DNA from 2 places in the Pseudoalteromonas sp. JC3 genome. Region 1 is predicted to be linked to the other one. Evidence: predicted binding sites of a transcription regulator. Region 1 holds the regulator's gene; the other holds the start of a gene.

Region 1 (7,352 bases):
CAGCTGCCCGTGCGACTGCCTCAAACGAGGCTCCGACCCGCTTTGTCCGTCCAGAGTCTCGCCAAGCACAGCCAGCAAAACAAGCGCAAGTTGCCGATAGCTTAGCGGCATTGCTAGAGCGTCAAGCGCCGCGTCCTCGCTCACCAGAACTTGCTTCTATGTTCTCCCAGTCGGGGATTGATACAGAGCAAATGTTAAGCAGCCAACGTAAAACACAAACTGCTGCGCCGGCGCACCAAGCGAAGCCACAGCAAGCTCGTCGCCAATCTTTTGACTTTGATGATGATGGATTTGAGCAACCACAGCAGTGGATCGAGTCTGATGAATTAGACAACGGTTTTGGTGATGATTTACCTGAGTTAAATGCCAAGCCTGACGAAATGAGTGCGATGCGTGAAGAGATGAACGCTATTCGTCAATTACTTGAACATCAAGTATCTGGTCTAATGAAACAAGAAATGGCTCGTCGCGATCCAACCCGTGCGTGCCTTGTAGATCGTCTGGAAGGAATGGGCATAGACAAAGATGTCGCTGAGCAAATGGCATGTTTTATCCCTGATGATGTGTCTCGTAAAGAAGCTTGGGACGCGCTGTTGAATATGGTAATTAACCAAATGCACACCACCAACAATGATATTCTTCGTCAAGGTGGCGTATTTGCAATGGTTGGTCCAACTGGTGTTGGCAAAACCACAACGGTTGCAAAATTAGCGGCATTAGGCGCACAAAAATACGGTGCAGATAAAGTGGCGCTAATAACCACCGATACCTATAGAATCGGCGCTTACGAGCAACTAGCTACCTATGGTAGAATCATCGGTTGTCCGGTTAAACAAGTTAAAGATGCAAATGAACTTGCAGAAGTGCTTTATCATTTACGCAATAAGCGTCTAGTATTAATAGATACGGCGGGAATGAGTCAAAGAGATTTGCGCTTAACTGAACAGTTAAATACACTTATGCGTAGCGCGAGAGTAGATATTCGTAGCTATTTAGTGTTGAGTGCGACAGCACAGATGAATGTGTTACAAGAAACAGTAAGACACTTCAAAAAAGTAAATTTAAGTGGCTGTATTTTCACAAAACTTGATGAAAGTCTAAGTTTGGGTGAGATAATTAGCATAGCGATTCAAAATCGCTTGCCAATAGGGTATCTTACCAACGGTCAGCGAGTGCCAGAAGACATTCGCGTAGCAAATGCTCAAAAGCTAGTAAAAAAGGCTGAGCAATTGTATTTAAAAAGAATAAAAGCACAGCACTCTCGACGTGTACCTGTAGCGTCAGAGTCAGTAGGAATGTATGATTAACACAGTTTTAGATCAAGCAAGTGGCCTGCGTAGAATGAGTCAAAATAGCAACCAGGGTGTAAAAGTAATAGCCGTGACCGGTGGTAAAGGTGGGGTGGGTAAAACCAATGTCTCGCTCAATACTGCCATCGCTATGGGCCAACAAGGACAGCGAGTTCTCGTTTTAGATGCGGACTTGGGCTTGGCAAACTGTGATGTGATGTTAGGGCTCCGAGTAGAAAAGAACCTTTCACATGTGTTGTCGGGTGAATGTGAACTAGATGAGATTCTCGTAGAAGGTCCCGCTGGTATCAAAATTGTGCCAGCTACTTCGGGTTCTCAAAGCATGGTGGAGTTGACTCCCGCAGAGCATGCTGGACTTATTCGCGCATTTAGCGAGCTTAACACTCAATTTGATGTTTTAATTGTTGATACCGCAGCTGGTATCTCAGATATGGTTCTGAGCTTCTCTCGAGCTGCACAAGATGTGATGGTTGTTGTGTGTGATGAACCGACTTCTATTACGGATGCTTATGCGTTGATCAAAGTTTTAAGCAGAGAGCATGGCGTTTATCGTTTTAAAATAGTTGCCAATATGGTCCGCAGTATGCGTGAAGGGCAAGAATTATTTGCTAAACTTTCAAAAGTTACAGACCGTTTTCTTGATGTAGCATTGGAATTAGTGGCCACAGTACCATTTGACGAAAACATGCGTAAGTCCTCTCGTAGACAAAGAGCAATCGTGGATTTATTTCCGAGCTCTCCAGCAGCAGTTGCAATTAAAGGACTTGCTGCCAAGGCAGTTAAATGGCCAATTCCTCATCAACCTTCCGGTCATCTAGAATTTTTCATTGAACAACTTGTAAACGGGTGATTATGGCTTCTCCGGTCAACAGAGCTGCGGGATATCAAACTTCTGACCATATCCATAAAGTGGTCGAGAGACATGCTCCACTTGTCAAAAAAGTGGCATGTCACCTGATCGCTCGGCTTCCGGCAAGTGTGCAGCTCGACGATCTAATTCAATCAGGTATGATTGGATTGATTGAAGCATCTAAAAATTTCGATGCTACTAAAGGCGCTAGTTTCGAGACCTTTGCGGGGATACGCATCCGAGGTGCAATGCTAGATGAAATCCGTCGCGGAGATTGGGCCCCTCGGTCCGTACATAAAAACAGCAGAATGGTAGCCGAAGCGATATCTGAGCTCGAATCTCTCCTTGGCCGCGAACCAAAAGACACTGAAATCGCTGAAAAACTTGATATATCTTTAGATGAGTACCATCATATTTTACATGATGTAAATGCAAGTAAAGTCATCGGCATTGAGGATCTAGGGGTTGATGAAGATGTGATAACCCCAGCAAACAGCGATTTTGCGCTAGACAAACCGTTTAATAACGTTAAAAATGAACGTTTTAACGAGTCTTTAGTAAATGCTATCAAAGCACTACCCGAAAGGGATGCTCTGGTGTTGTCACTTTACTATAACGACGAAATGAATTTGAAAGAGATTGGTGCCATCCTTGATGTCAGTGAATCTCGAGTAAGCCAAATTCACGGTCAGGCAATGATAAAGCTCAAAGCTAAAATCAATGACTGGATAAATTAGAGTACATAAAATAGTTGGGTTCGAACCTCACTGGAGGAAGTTTTGGATAAGAACATGAAGATTCTCGTGGTTGATGATTTCTCTACTATGAGAAGAATAATCAAAAACCTATTAAGAGATTTAGGCTTTACCAATGTTCAAGAAGCTGATGATGGTAGTACAGCACTTCCGATGCTACAAAATCAGGAGTTTGACTTTGTAGTAACTGATTGGAACATGCCGGGCATGCAAGGTATTGATCTGCTTCGTGCAATACGCGCAGATGAAAAGCTTAAGCACATTCCAGTGTTGATGGTTACCGCAGAAGCGAAAAAAGAACAAATTGTTGCAGCAGCGCAAGCTGGGGTGAACGGATATATTGTTAAACCGTTTACTGCAGGTACGCTCAAGACTAAGCTTGAAAAAGTATTTGAGCGACTAGGCTAAACAGCAAGGGGATATGGCCTATGTCTGTAAATGCTGCGCCGCAAATTACACTTGAACAAGCCAAGCAACTTGTTGAGCTACTAGAGCAAGGTGAACAAGAAAAAGCTGACCAGCTGATTTTAGAAGCTGCTAACAAAGAGCAATCGGAGTTATTTGCAGAAGTTGGAAAGCTAACTCGCCAATTACACGAGTCCTTGAAGAACTTTGAGCTGGATACTCGACTCTCAGATCTCACGACAGAGGCTATACCTGACGCCAAGCAGCGTCTTAATTATGTTATGGAAATGACAGAAAGCGCTGCTAATAAAACGATGGACGCGGTCGAAGAAAGCTTACCTCTTGCGCAGAATCTTGCGGATGAGTTAGCACAAATAAAGCCTACTTGGGATCGGTTGATGAGCAGAGATATTCAACTCGGTGAGTTTAAATCTCTGTGTCATGATCTCGACAGCTTTATGCAGACTTCAAAGACACGTACAGACGAATTACAAGGCTTAATGACTAATGTGCTGATGGCGCAAGACTATCAGGATTTGACTGGGCAGGTCATCCGTCGAGTCATTGAGCTTGTGAGAGAAGTAGAAGATAGTCTCATTCACCTTCTAACTGTGTTTGGTACTTCGGATGAAGCGCCTGCAGTTGCAGAAAATGCGAATGAAAACGAAATAAAAACAACTGAGACTATCAGTGATGAATTGTCTGGACCTGAAGGTCCAATTATTGACGCTGAATCGCGAGATGACGTGGTTTCTGGTCAAGACGAAGTCGATGACTTGCTATCTAGTTTAGGCTTCTAGTTGGAGAGTGTGTATGAGCTTTGAAGTCGATGAAGATATCTTGCAGGACTTTCTTGTTGAAGCAGGCGAAATATTAGAACTGTTATCTGAACAGCTTGTTGAACTAGAAAATAATCCCGAAGATAAAGAACTTCTCAATGCGATTTTCCGTGGCTTCCATACTGTTAAAGGTGGAGCAGGCTTCCTCGGTATGACCGAACTGGTTGATGCCTGTCACGGTGCAGAGAACGTGTTTGATGTACTAAGACAAGGGCAGCGAAAAGTAACGTCAGAATTAATGGATGTTATTTTGCAATCTTTGGATACGATCAACGAAATGTTCGCTTGTATTCAAAACCGAGAGGAACCCGAAGCTGCCGATCCTGTGTTGCTTGAAACCCTCCATAAACTCAGCCAACCTGCATCTGAAGACGAAGTCAGTGAAGTGATTGAGGAACCTGTTTCAGAGCCAGAATCTGTTGTACCAGATTTAAGTGCGGATGATATTCTATTCGATGCGGACGCAGATTCAGGCGATGATAGCGGCTCTAGCATTGATGAGATAACAGAAGAAGAATTTGAAAATCTATTAGATGAGTTACACGGCTCTGGTAATGCGCCTGCTGTCGCACCGGCGGCTAAACCTGAAACGGTGTCAACTGCAGATGACGGCGATATCACCGATGACGAGTTCGATAATCTCTTAGATGAACTCCATGGGGTTGGGAAATTTGGTGGAGCACCAAATGCAGAAGATGCGGCTACTTCTCAAGCCAGTGAGCCTGCGGCTAAAGCAACGTCATCAGGCGCTGCGAGTGTGCCCTCTGGAGATGAAGAAATTACCGATGATGAGTTTGAGGCTTTGCTTGACGAACTTCATGGTAAAGGCAGTGCTCCTAAAGCGGTAGATGAATCGCCGACAGATATCTCAGAAGCTGAGCCAGCTCAACCTGAGCCTGCTAAAGCTGCGCCACCTCCGAAACCTGCTCCAAAGCCTGCGCCTAAAGTTGAAGCTAAACCTGCGACTCCAGCCCCGCAAAAAGAGCCAGAGCCTGCAAAAGCTTCTGCGCCAGCAGCTGCAAAGAAACCTGCTGCGCAAGCTGAGACTACAGTGCGAGTTGATACCAAACGTCTTGATGAAATCATGAATATGGTTGGCGAATTAGTATTGGTGCGTAACCGCTTGGTTAGTTTAGCGAATAACACCAACAGCGAAAGCATGGGTAAAGCTATTTCGAACCTTGATGTAGTGACCGCAGACTTGCAGGGCGCTGTGATGAAAACGCGGATGCAGCCGATCAAAAAGGTATTTGGTCGTTTCCCTCGAGTGGTGAGGGACCTTGCGCGTAGCTTGAAAAAAGAAATCAACCTGGTTTTACAAGGTGAAGAGACAGATTTAGATAAAAACCTTGTTGAGGCGCTCGCAGATCCATTGGTTCACTTAGTGAGAAACTCAGTGGATCACGGTATTGAAATGCCTGATGTGCGCGAAGCATCGGGTAAGCCAAGAATGGGGACTGTCACGTTGTCAGCATCTCAAGAGGGGGATCATATTCTTCTCACCATCCGAGATGATGGCGCCGGTATGGATCCTGAAAAACTCAAGAAAATTGCTATAAATAAAGGCGTTATTGACTCCGATCAAGCAAGCCGATTGTCTGATACTGAAGCCTATAACTTGATCTTTGCACCTGGATTTTCAACAAAAGAACAAATTTCAGATATTTCTGGTCGCGGTGTAGGGATGGACGTTGTTAAAACGAAAATCACTCAATTGAATGGCTCGGTAAACATCCAATCAGAATTGGGTGTTGGTACCGTATTAGAGATAAAAGTGCCGCTTACACTGGCTATTTTGCCTACCTTGATGGTGGTAGTCGGAGAACAAACGTTTGCGTTACCACTTGCCGGTGTGAACGAGATCTTCCATTTAGATTTGACTAAAACGAATGTAGTTGATGGTCAATTGACTATTATAGTGAGAGAAAAGGCGATCCCGTTATTTTATCTTGAGCATTGGTTGGTAAAAGGTGCTAATAGGGGCATGAGAAAGGCTGAAGGCCATGTTGTTATTGCTCAAATCGGTACCAAGCAAGTCGGTTTTGTGGTTGATTCTCTGATAGGCCAAGAGGAAGTCGTAATCAAACCATTAGATGCTTTGTTACAAGGTACACCAGGTATGGCCGGTGCGACCATCACATCTGATGGTGGTATTGCGCTAATCCTTGATGTCCCCAACTTATTAAAACACTACGCCTAATTTTATTAGGCGTAGTTCGAATTCTAGAGCAGCATGTGCTGCTCTGCTGTAGAGCAAATTAAAGAGCGTTGCCAATGGCAGTTAAAGTGTTAGTCGTAGACGACTCCAGTTTTTTTCGTCGTCGAGTCAGTGAAATTTTAGAAAAAGACAGTGAAATCAAAGTTATAGATTTTGCAGTTAATGGAAAGGAGGCGGTTGAAAAGGCCGCTTCATTGCGTCCAGATGTCATTACTATGGACGTAGAGATGCCTGTGCTTGATGGGATCAGTGCGGTGAAGCAGATCATGCAGGCTACTCCGACCCCAATCTTAATGTTTTCTTCGTTAACTCGTGAAGGCGCTAGTGCTACGTTAGATGCACTGGATGCGGGCGCTGTAGATTTTTTACCGAAAAAGTTTGAAGACATTGCCCGCAATAGCGAAGACGCAATTAAATCGTTACAAAACAAGGTAAAGGAAATTGGCCGCCGCCGAGTTAGCCGCTTTACGCGCCCTAGTATCGCGACTCCGCCAAAGCGCGTCGAGTCTAGAGCAACTCGCGCTGACACTGGAAGAGCAACGATCCCTCAACCGGATAGAAGTTTTCAGAGACCGGTATCTGGTGGCACATCCAGTGCTGCGGGTGCTAGAGCATCAGGTAAGAAATATGGACTGGTTGCAATTGGTACATCAACAGGTGGACCCGTTGCACTGCAGACAATATTGACGCAGTTGCCAGCAAACTTTCCTCATCCAATTTTACTTATCCAGCATATGCCTGCGGCATTTACACCTGCGTTTGCAGCAAGATTAAATAGTTTATGCCAGATTAAGGTTAAAGAAGCAGAACAAGGTGATAGATTAATGCCAGGCATGGCCTATCTAGCGCCTGGCGGCAAGCAAATGCTGGTTGAAAATCGCGGTGGTAGTAAGACACTAAAAGTGTTTGAAGATGATAGTCCAAGGATCACCTATAAACCCAGCGTTGATGTGACATTTGCAAGTGTTGCAAAAG
Region 2 (7,352 bases), 1.6 Mb from region 1:
AAACGGGAAAATGACTCAATTACCGGTTCTGATAAAGCATTTTGGACTTGGATTAAGATCTTTTCATTCTCTATTTTAAGCGGTTTTGGCGGTGTAGGACTCGTTTCTAGCGCCTACAAACGCTACGTTGGCGAAGATGAATTCAATGACATCCAACAAAAGGTTAAAGAAGAGTATGAAATAGCACGTAAGAATACCGTAGAGATCGCACTCCAACGTGCTAGGGAATTGATTGCAAACACACAATACGATGAAGCAATTAAGGTTTGTGATGACATTCTTACCAACATTCACCCAAACCATGCAAGAGCAATTGGCATAAAAGCCAGAGCACTCAGCCGAGATGGTAAGCTCGCAGAAGCCATCAAGTTGCTAGAAAGCGCACTTTCCATTTCAGATATGAGTGAGTCCGTCAGAGCTCGTATGCATTGGAATATAGCCTGTTATCAGACTCGTATAGATTTTAGCGAAGGCTTACCTGAGGAGCTAGATTGTATGGTCCGGACGCTGGGTGAGATCCGCAGCCATTTGGAACGTGCAATTGCGCTTGATGAGCATCTAAGGTTGAAGCTACCTGACGGTGAAAGTGACCTTATTGTGCTAAAGTCGCTCAGTGCGAGAGGTCAAGATTGGTTTGACAATTTAGTACGAGCACAATAGACTCTTAGGTAAGTTAGCTTGATACGGTGCATTTTCATGAGAGATGAAGACTTTATATAAAAGTTAAGGGTACAAGCACAAATTCACTGGATGGAAATACTGGTGATTAGAATAAGCCGCATATTGATATGCGGCTTTTTTGTTTTTGACACATGAATTTTATACGCAAATTGGTATTAGCAGCAAAACGGTTTCAATTCCGTGCTATTCGTTATATCTTGCCTCACCAGATAATAATAATCAGGGGCAAAACGTGCTTAAGAATAAAACTTTGGGCAGCATGCTAATTGTAGCAGGTACTACAATTGGCGCAGGTATGCTCGCCCTCCCGATTGCATCCGCAGGACTCGGCTTTTCTACCGCTATCGCGTTATTAACAATCACATGGTTGCTAATGACCTATACCGCTTTACTTATGCTGGAAATACATCAGTACGCGGACCAAGACGCTACGCTAAATACACTGGCGAAAAACTTACTTGGTAAATCGGGCCAATATGTCGCTAACTTTTCTATGGTATTTTTATTCTATGCGCTGTGTGCAGCTTATATCGCGGGAGGTGGTGCACAACTTCAAAGCAAACTGATTAGTGTATTGGGTGACGGGATCACTCCCCAACTCGGTTCAGTACTACTTGCTGTTATCATTGCAACCATAGTGACATTAGGCACAAGTACCGTCGATAAGCTTAACCAATTACTATTTACCATTAAAGTTATCGTGCTCGCGAGTTTATTTTTTATCCTGACTCCCTATGTTCATGGCCAACATCTTATCGATATGCCTGTGGAGCAAGGGCTTGTAATTGCGGCAATTCCTGTAATTTTCACTTCATTTGGGTTTCATGGTTCAATCCCCTCAATCGTCAAGTACGTTGGTGTAGATATTCGTCAATTACGTAAAGTGATGATGTTTGGTGCCTCCCTCCCCCTTATCATTTATGTGTTTTGGCAATTACTAAGCCAAGGTGTTATGGGGCAAAAGAGCTTAATGGCAAGTGAGGGACTGCCGGGTTTTGTAACCAGTATTTCTTCTATCGCACACAACGACAACGTACAATTATTTGTAACTGTGTTTGCAGATCTTGCTCTCGCGACTTCATTCTTAGGCGTGAGTCTCGGCTTATTCGACTTTTTTGCAGATGCCTTTAAGAAGCAAGATACTAAGAAAGACCGCATCAAGACGGCATTCATTACCTTCTTACCACCGCTTGGCTTTGCCCTCTTTTATCCAAAGGGCTTTATTATGGCACTGGGATATGCAGCGATTGCGCTCGTGGTGTTAGCGGTATTTCTACCAGTTGCTATGGTATGGAAACAGAGAAAAACCAGAGGTAATGATGGATATCAGGTTAAAGGAGGTACGCTTGGACTAGGACTTGCCGCTGTTTTCGGTGTGATGATCATCACCTCTCAGCTAATGCAAATGGCTGGCCTTATTCCTAGTTTGGGGTGAGTATTTTTCAATAGCTGGCCGAACACTATCGGCTAGCTCCTGCTTTTTCCATATCATCGCTAATGTAATGAAGCTTCCAAAACATAATTATTGGAGCAAAAGCCAAACACAAAGTCACCACATTGGTGATGGGTATGATAGTTGCGTATAAATAAGTCGAATAACTCAAATCCATTAAATGGTAATCAGTTAATCTAAACAGTTGTAAAATAGGCGCGGGTAAAACAACGAGCTGGGCTAATATACTCTGCCACATATACATTTTATCTTTTACAGCCCAATACGCAACAATCCCCATAAATAGGATGTCATTCAAGGCCCAGTATACGTAACGGATGACTTGGTGCTCATCAATAGAGCGAACAAAGTCGCTCGAGAACGTACCCACAATATAAAAAATCGCAACAAGTAGTGAATATCTAAGCGCCTTTTTATCTTTTAACACAAAGCAAAGAAAAACAGAAAGCAAAGCAATCCACACACTGTTATGTGCAAAAAATATACGAATAGGTTCCCAAGCTTCTAACATAGCTAAACGCTACTCTGGCTTCTTTTCTACAGAACCATCATCGGCGTCACCACCATCGCCGTTACCACCTGGCAATCTATAATTTTGGGGTTTTTTTATTGAAATCATTCTATTTCTCCTTTAAGTAGAACCAAACGGAACAATAGCGAATTCCCTGTAATTTGGCAACAAACTGTAACTAATTTTTCCTAACTTCAATAGGGTCTGATTCTTTCGCTTTACCCTGTAAAATCGAGATTTCGACACGCCGGTTTCGGCGCCTATCTGCATCGCTGTCATTAGGTACTAAAGGTCTAGTGTCTGCATGACCAACTACAACCATTCTGTTCTTATCAAAGCCACGGACACGCTCCATTACAGTCGCAACGGCTACCGCTCTAGTTGCCGATAAATCCCAGTTATTCGAATAAAGTTCGTTAGTCACTCTAAAGTCATCAGTGTGACCCGACACTGTAATTTCACCAGGTACATCTTTGAGCAGCTCTGCAATTTCGGCAATCACAGGTTCAAATTTAGGTTGTAGAAACGCACTTCCCGCAGGAAAAGAACCATTTTCTTGGATGCGAATAATAATTTGCTGCCCTAATGACTCGAGTTCAATTGCACCATCCATAATTTGCTTTTCTAGCTGCTGTGCAATCTTTTTAACGAGCTCGTTTACTTGCTCTTGGTCCGCAGAAGCAACTGCTTGGGTTGACGCCATTTCCTGTGCAGTACTGGCAGACTCACCACCACGCTTATTGCCTCGTTGCTCCTGTCTGCCACCCGCCGAAGCCTCGTCACCAGCTTGGAACTCTAGCATTTGCTGCGTCATTTCTACGGTTTGCTGTTGAATCGTTTCAATCGGTGTTGGTTCTGGCTTTCCTGGAGTAAATTCCATCGCAATCACGCTGGTACCTTTAGGAATATCTTTTACTTCAATTTTATTTTGCACACCAAAAGCAAACTTCATCGATCCTGCAATTTGCTTAAACTTCAGTACATCCATTTCGGAGAATGCCAATAGCAGTACGAAGAAGCACATTAACAACGACATGAGATCAGCAAACGTTCCCATCCAGGCAGGAAGACCTGGGGGGGGACATTTACATTCTTTCTCATCTGACATGATTATTCCTCAGCCTCAGCGCCACGTTTAGATTCTGGCAGATAGTTTTTCAAGATACCTTCAATGACTTTTGGATTTTGGCCATCTTGAATGCCTAAGATTGCATCTAAGATAAGGCGCTGGTTTCGCTCTTCTTCATCTTTACGAAGTTCAAGCTTAACCTGAATTGGGATCGCAACCACGTTAGCCAAAAACGCACCGTATAAAGTTGTCAAAAGTGCAACAGCCATAGCAGGTCCAATTGCTTTTGGATCGTCCATGTTAGATAACATCGCTACTAGGCCGATGAGCGTTCCAATCATCCCCATAGCAGGAGCGATATCGGCGAGGGACTTAAATAAGCCAGCGCCTAACTCGTGTCTTGAGGACGTTAGGGCAATATCTTTTTGCAATGTGGCACGCACAACATCAGCATCATGCCCATCGACTAACATATCGACACCTTTACGCATAAACTGGTTGGGGATTTCGGCTTCTTCTAACGCTAAAAAACCACCTTTGCGAGCTGAATCAGCAAGCTCAACGGCTTTTTCAATCAGCTCTTCCGGAGTTTCAATCTTGAACATGAAGGCCTTCCCGGCCACTTTTCCAATTCCGAAAAACTGTCCAAGCGTAAAGTTAGACAATACGATAAAAATTGAACCACCAAATACGATAACGACGGAAGGCGTGTTATAGAACATAGCGATCTGGCCATCACTACTTAGTACCATGGACATTACAATTAAACCTATGGCACCCAGGATCCCTATTACCGTTGCTAAATCCACATGTCCTCCGGGGGAAGTTATTTGTGATAAATCACGCAGTTATTGTTGTTTGAGTTATCGGCAAGTTTTTCTACAACTTAACACTATTATATTAAAAAGTGTTTAAAATGCGAGTTTATAGCAGATCTTGTAATGCTGATACTCGGTCAGATCAAAAAGTCACTGGTTTTTTTGACCTTGGCGCACAATCACCCTAAAATTGCCACACTTTTACTTTACGGGTCAGCGTGACATATGGCAGTAAAAAAACCAGACAACTTGAGCTTTGAAGAAGCCATGCAAGAACTGGAGCAAATCGTTGCAGACATGGAAAACGGTAGCTTACCTTTAGATCAAGCACTTAAACAGTTTGAACGCGGGATAAAACTCGCAAAAGCTTCAAATCAGAAACTTCAGCAAGCTGAACAACAAGTCGCTATTTTAATGGGCGAGGATGAACAAGCACAATTACAGCCATTTGATAACGAAGCCTAATGTCGAAAAAATTACAAGAAAAGCTCCAGTTTGCTAAAACTCGTGTAGAAAACACCATTTTACACTATTTTGATAGTGTGCTTGAAACTGAAGAGAATATAAAAGCGGCTACACGCTATAGTATAGAAAACGGCGGCAAGCGCTTGCGACCGTTTTTAGTGTATTGTACTGGTGAATTATTTGGTGCTGCTCCAGAAGATTTAGACAAAGCTGCAGCCGCAATAGAGTGTGTGCATAGCTACTCTTTGGTGCACGACGATTTACCTGCTATGGATGATGATGATCTCAGACGCGGCCGTCCAACTTGCCACATCCAATTCGATGAGGCGACCGCGATTTTAGCTGGTGACGCTCTGCAAACGCTGGCATTTGAACTGCTAAGTGAACATCCATTCGCGGTAAGCCACCATGCCCAAATAAAAATGATTTCAGTGCTAGCCAAGGCATCGGGTCTACAAGGCATGATAGGCGGTCAAGCACTCGATATAGCAGCAACCAATCGTTTAATTACGATAGATGAGCTCGAACGTATTCATAAGCTAAAAACAGGTGCACTACTAAGCTGTGCAGTAGAACTTGGGATCTTATGTAGCGATCCGGAACGTGTTTCAGAGCAAGCACGTGATGCGATACGTACTTATGGACGTGCAATTGGCCTTGCATTTCAAGTCAGAGATGACATTCTTGATGTAGAAGGTGACACATTTGTGCTTGGTAAACCTCAAGGCTCTGATTTAGAACATAATAAATCTACCTATCCAGCATTATTGGGGTTAGAACAAGCAAAAGAAAAAGCTGAACACTTGATAGATGAAGCTTTAGAAGCGCTTACACGTATCAACGGTAATACAGAAATACTTGCAGATTTAGCAAAATACATCATAGATCGAGAATATTAAGCTGACGTATAAAATAGCTACGCCAAGCTAAGAAAATATTCACAAGAACTTTGTAAACGCTGGCTAACATAATATTATGACAAGTTAGTGAAGAATTTTAATAATTATGAAGTGGACCACGTGAGTAATTGCGCTGAGATTCACTTAGGACTCTGATAAATACCATGAAACTTGATAGTAGCAAGTATCCCTTACTCGCGTTAATTGACGAGCCAAGTCAACTCCGTCAATTACCCCAGCACAAGTTAACCGCCTTTAGTGATGAGCTTCGCGAGTATTTGCTGAACTCAGTCTCTCAAAGCAGCGGTCACTTTGCATCTGGTTTAGGCACTGTAGAGCTTACTGTAGCTTTACACTATGTGTATAACACACCAAGCGATAGGCTCGTTTGGGATGTAGGTCATCAAGCCTATCCGCACAAACTACTTACAGGTAGAAGAGATAGGATGCATACGATCCGCCAGAAAGATGGCCTGCATCCTTTCCCTTATAGAGAAGAAAGCGAATACGATACGTTTAGTGTTGGCCACTCAAGCACTTCTATATCAGCGGCACTTGGTATGGCTATCGCAGCTGAAAAAGAAGGGATTGGACGTAAGACCGTCGCCGTTATTGGTGATGGTGCAATGACCGCGGGCATGGCGTTTGAAGCCATGAATCACGCAGGCGACATCAATCCAGATATGTTAGTGATCCTAAACGACAACGAAATGTCTATCTCTGAAAACGTTGGCGCACTCACCAATCATTTCGCGAAGATCCTCTCTGGTAGCTTTTACACCAATATTCGAGAAGGCAGCAAAAAACTGCTGTCTGGTGTGCCGCCGGTAAAAGAGCTTGCAGGCCGTATGGAAGAGCATTTAAAGGGGATGATAATCCCTGGTACTTTCTTTGAAGAGCTAGGCTTTAACTATATTGGCCCAATTGACGGACATAACGTAGATACTTTGGTAGATACGCTGCGTAATATGCGTAACCTAAAAGGCCCTCAACTATTACACGTTAAAACCCAAAAAGGGAAAGGTTATAAACCTGCAGAAGCAGATCCTATTGGTTATCATGCCGTGCCTAAGTTCGATCCAAGCGTCCATAGCTTACCCAAATCAAAACCTAGTGCACCAACCTTTTCAAAGGTGTTTGGAGATTGGCTTTGCGATATGGCTGCACAAGATAATAAGCTCATGGCAATCACACCAGCAATGCGTGAAGGCTCGGGCATGGTACGCTTTTCTAAAGAGTACCCTGCTCAATATTTTGATGTTGCCATTGCTGAGCAACATGCTGTGACACTGGCAGCGGGTTTTGCTTGTGAAGACCTCAACCCAGTGGTTGCAATCTATTCTAGCTTCTTACAACGCGCATACGACCAACTCATTCATGATGTCGCACTACAAAATCTGCCAGTGTTGTTCGCTATTGACCGTGCCGGTGTCGTTGGTGCGGATGGTGAGACGCA

What was found. Region 1 encodes FliA, which starts transcription of late flagellar genes. Its sites were predicted from a motif close to CTAAAGNTNNNNNNNNNNNNGCCGATA; they were not measured.
Region 2: pomA (flagellar motor protein PomA) is a predicted target of FliA. The motif match lies at 4,579-4,605, and genes of this name have one in related genera.

What each region holds. Positions count from the first base shown of each region.
Region 1 is NZ_CP127855.1:1,636,267-1,643,618, forward strand. Features, by position in the region: gene flhF (flagellar biosynthesis GTPase FlhF) at 1-1,307, shown strand, start outside; gene QSH61_RS06705 (MinD/ParA family protein) at 1,300-2,160, shown strand; gene QSH61_RS06710 (RNA polymerase sigma factor FliA) at 2,163-2,897, shown strand; gene cheY (chemotaxis response regulator CheY) at 2,940-3,323, shown strand; gene QSH61_RS06720 (protein phosphatase CheZ) at 3,344-4,120, shown strand; gene QSH61_RS06725 (chemotaxis protein CheA) at 4,134-6,359, shown strand; gene QSH61_RS06730 (protein-glutamate methylesterase/protein-glutamine glutaminase) at 6,434-7,352, shown strand, end outside.
Region 2 is NZ_CP127855.1:3,251,523-3,258,874, forward strand. Features, by position in the region: gene QSH61_RS14060 (tetratricopeptide repeat protein) at 1-660, shown strand, start outside; gene QSH61_RS14065 (aromatic amino acid transport family protein) at 914-2,116, shown strand; gene QSH61_RS14070 (hypothetical protein) at 2,142-2,645, opposite strand; gene QSH61_RS14075 (flagellar motor protein MotB) at 2,824-3,753, opposite strand; gene pomA (flagellar motor protein PomA) at 3,756-4,523, opposite strand; gene xseB (exodeoxyribonuclease VII small subunit) at 4,758-4,997, shown strand; gene ispA ((2E,6E)-farnesyl diphosphate synthase) at 4,997-5,896, shown strand; gene dxs (1-deoxy-D-xylulose-5-phosphate synthase) at 6,061-7,352, shown strand, end outside.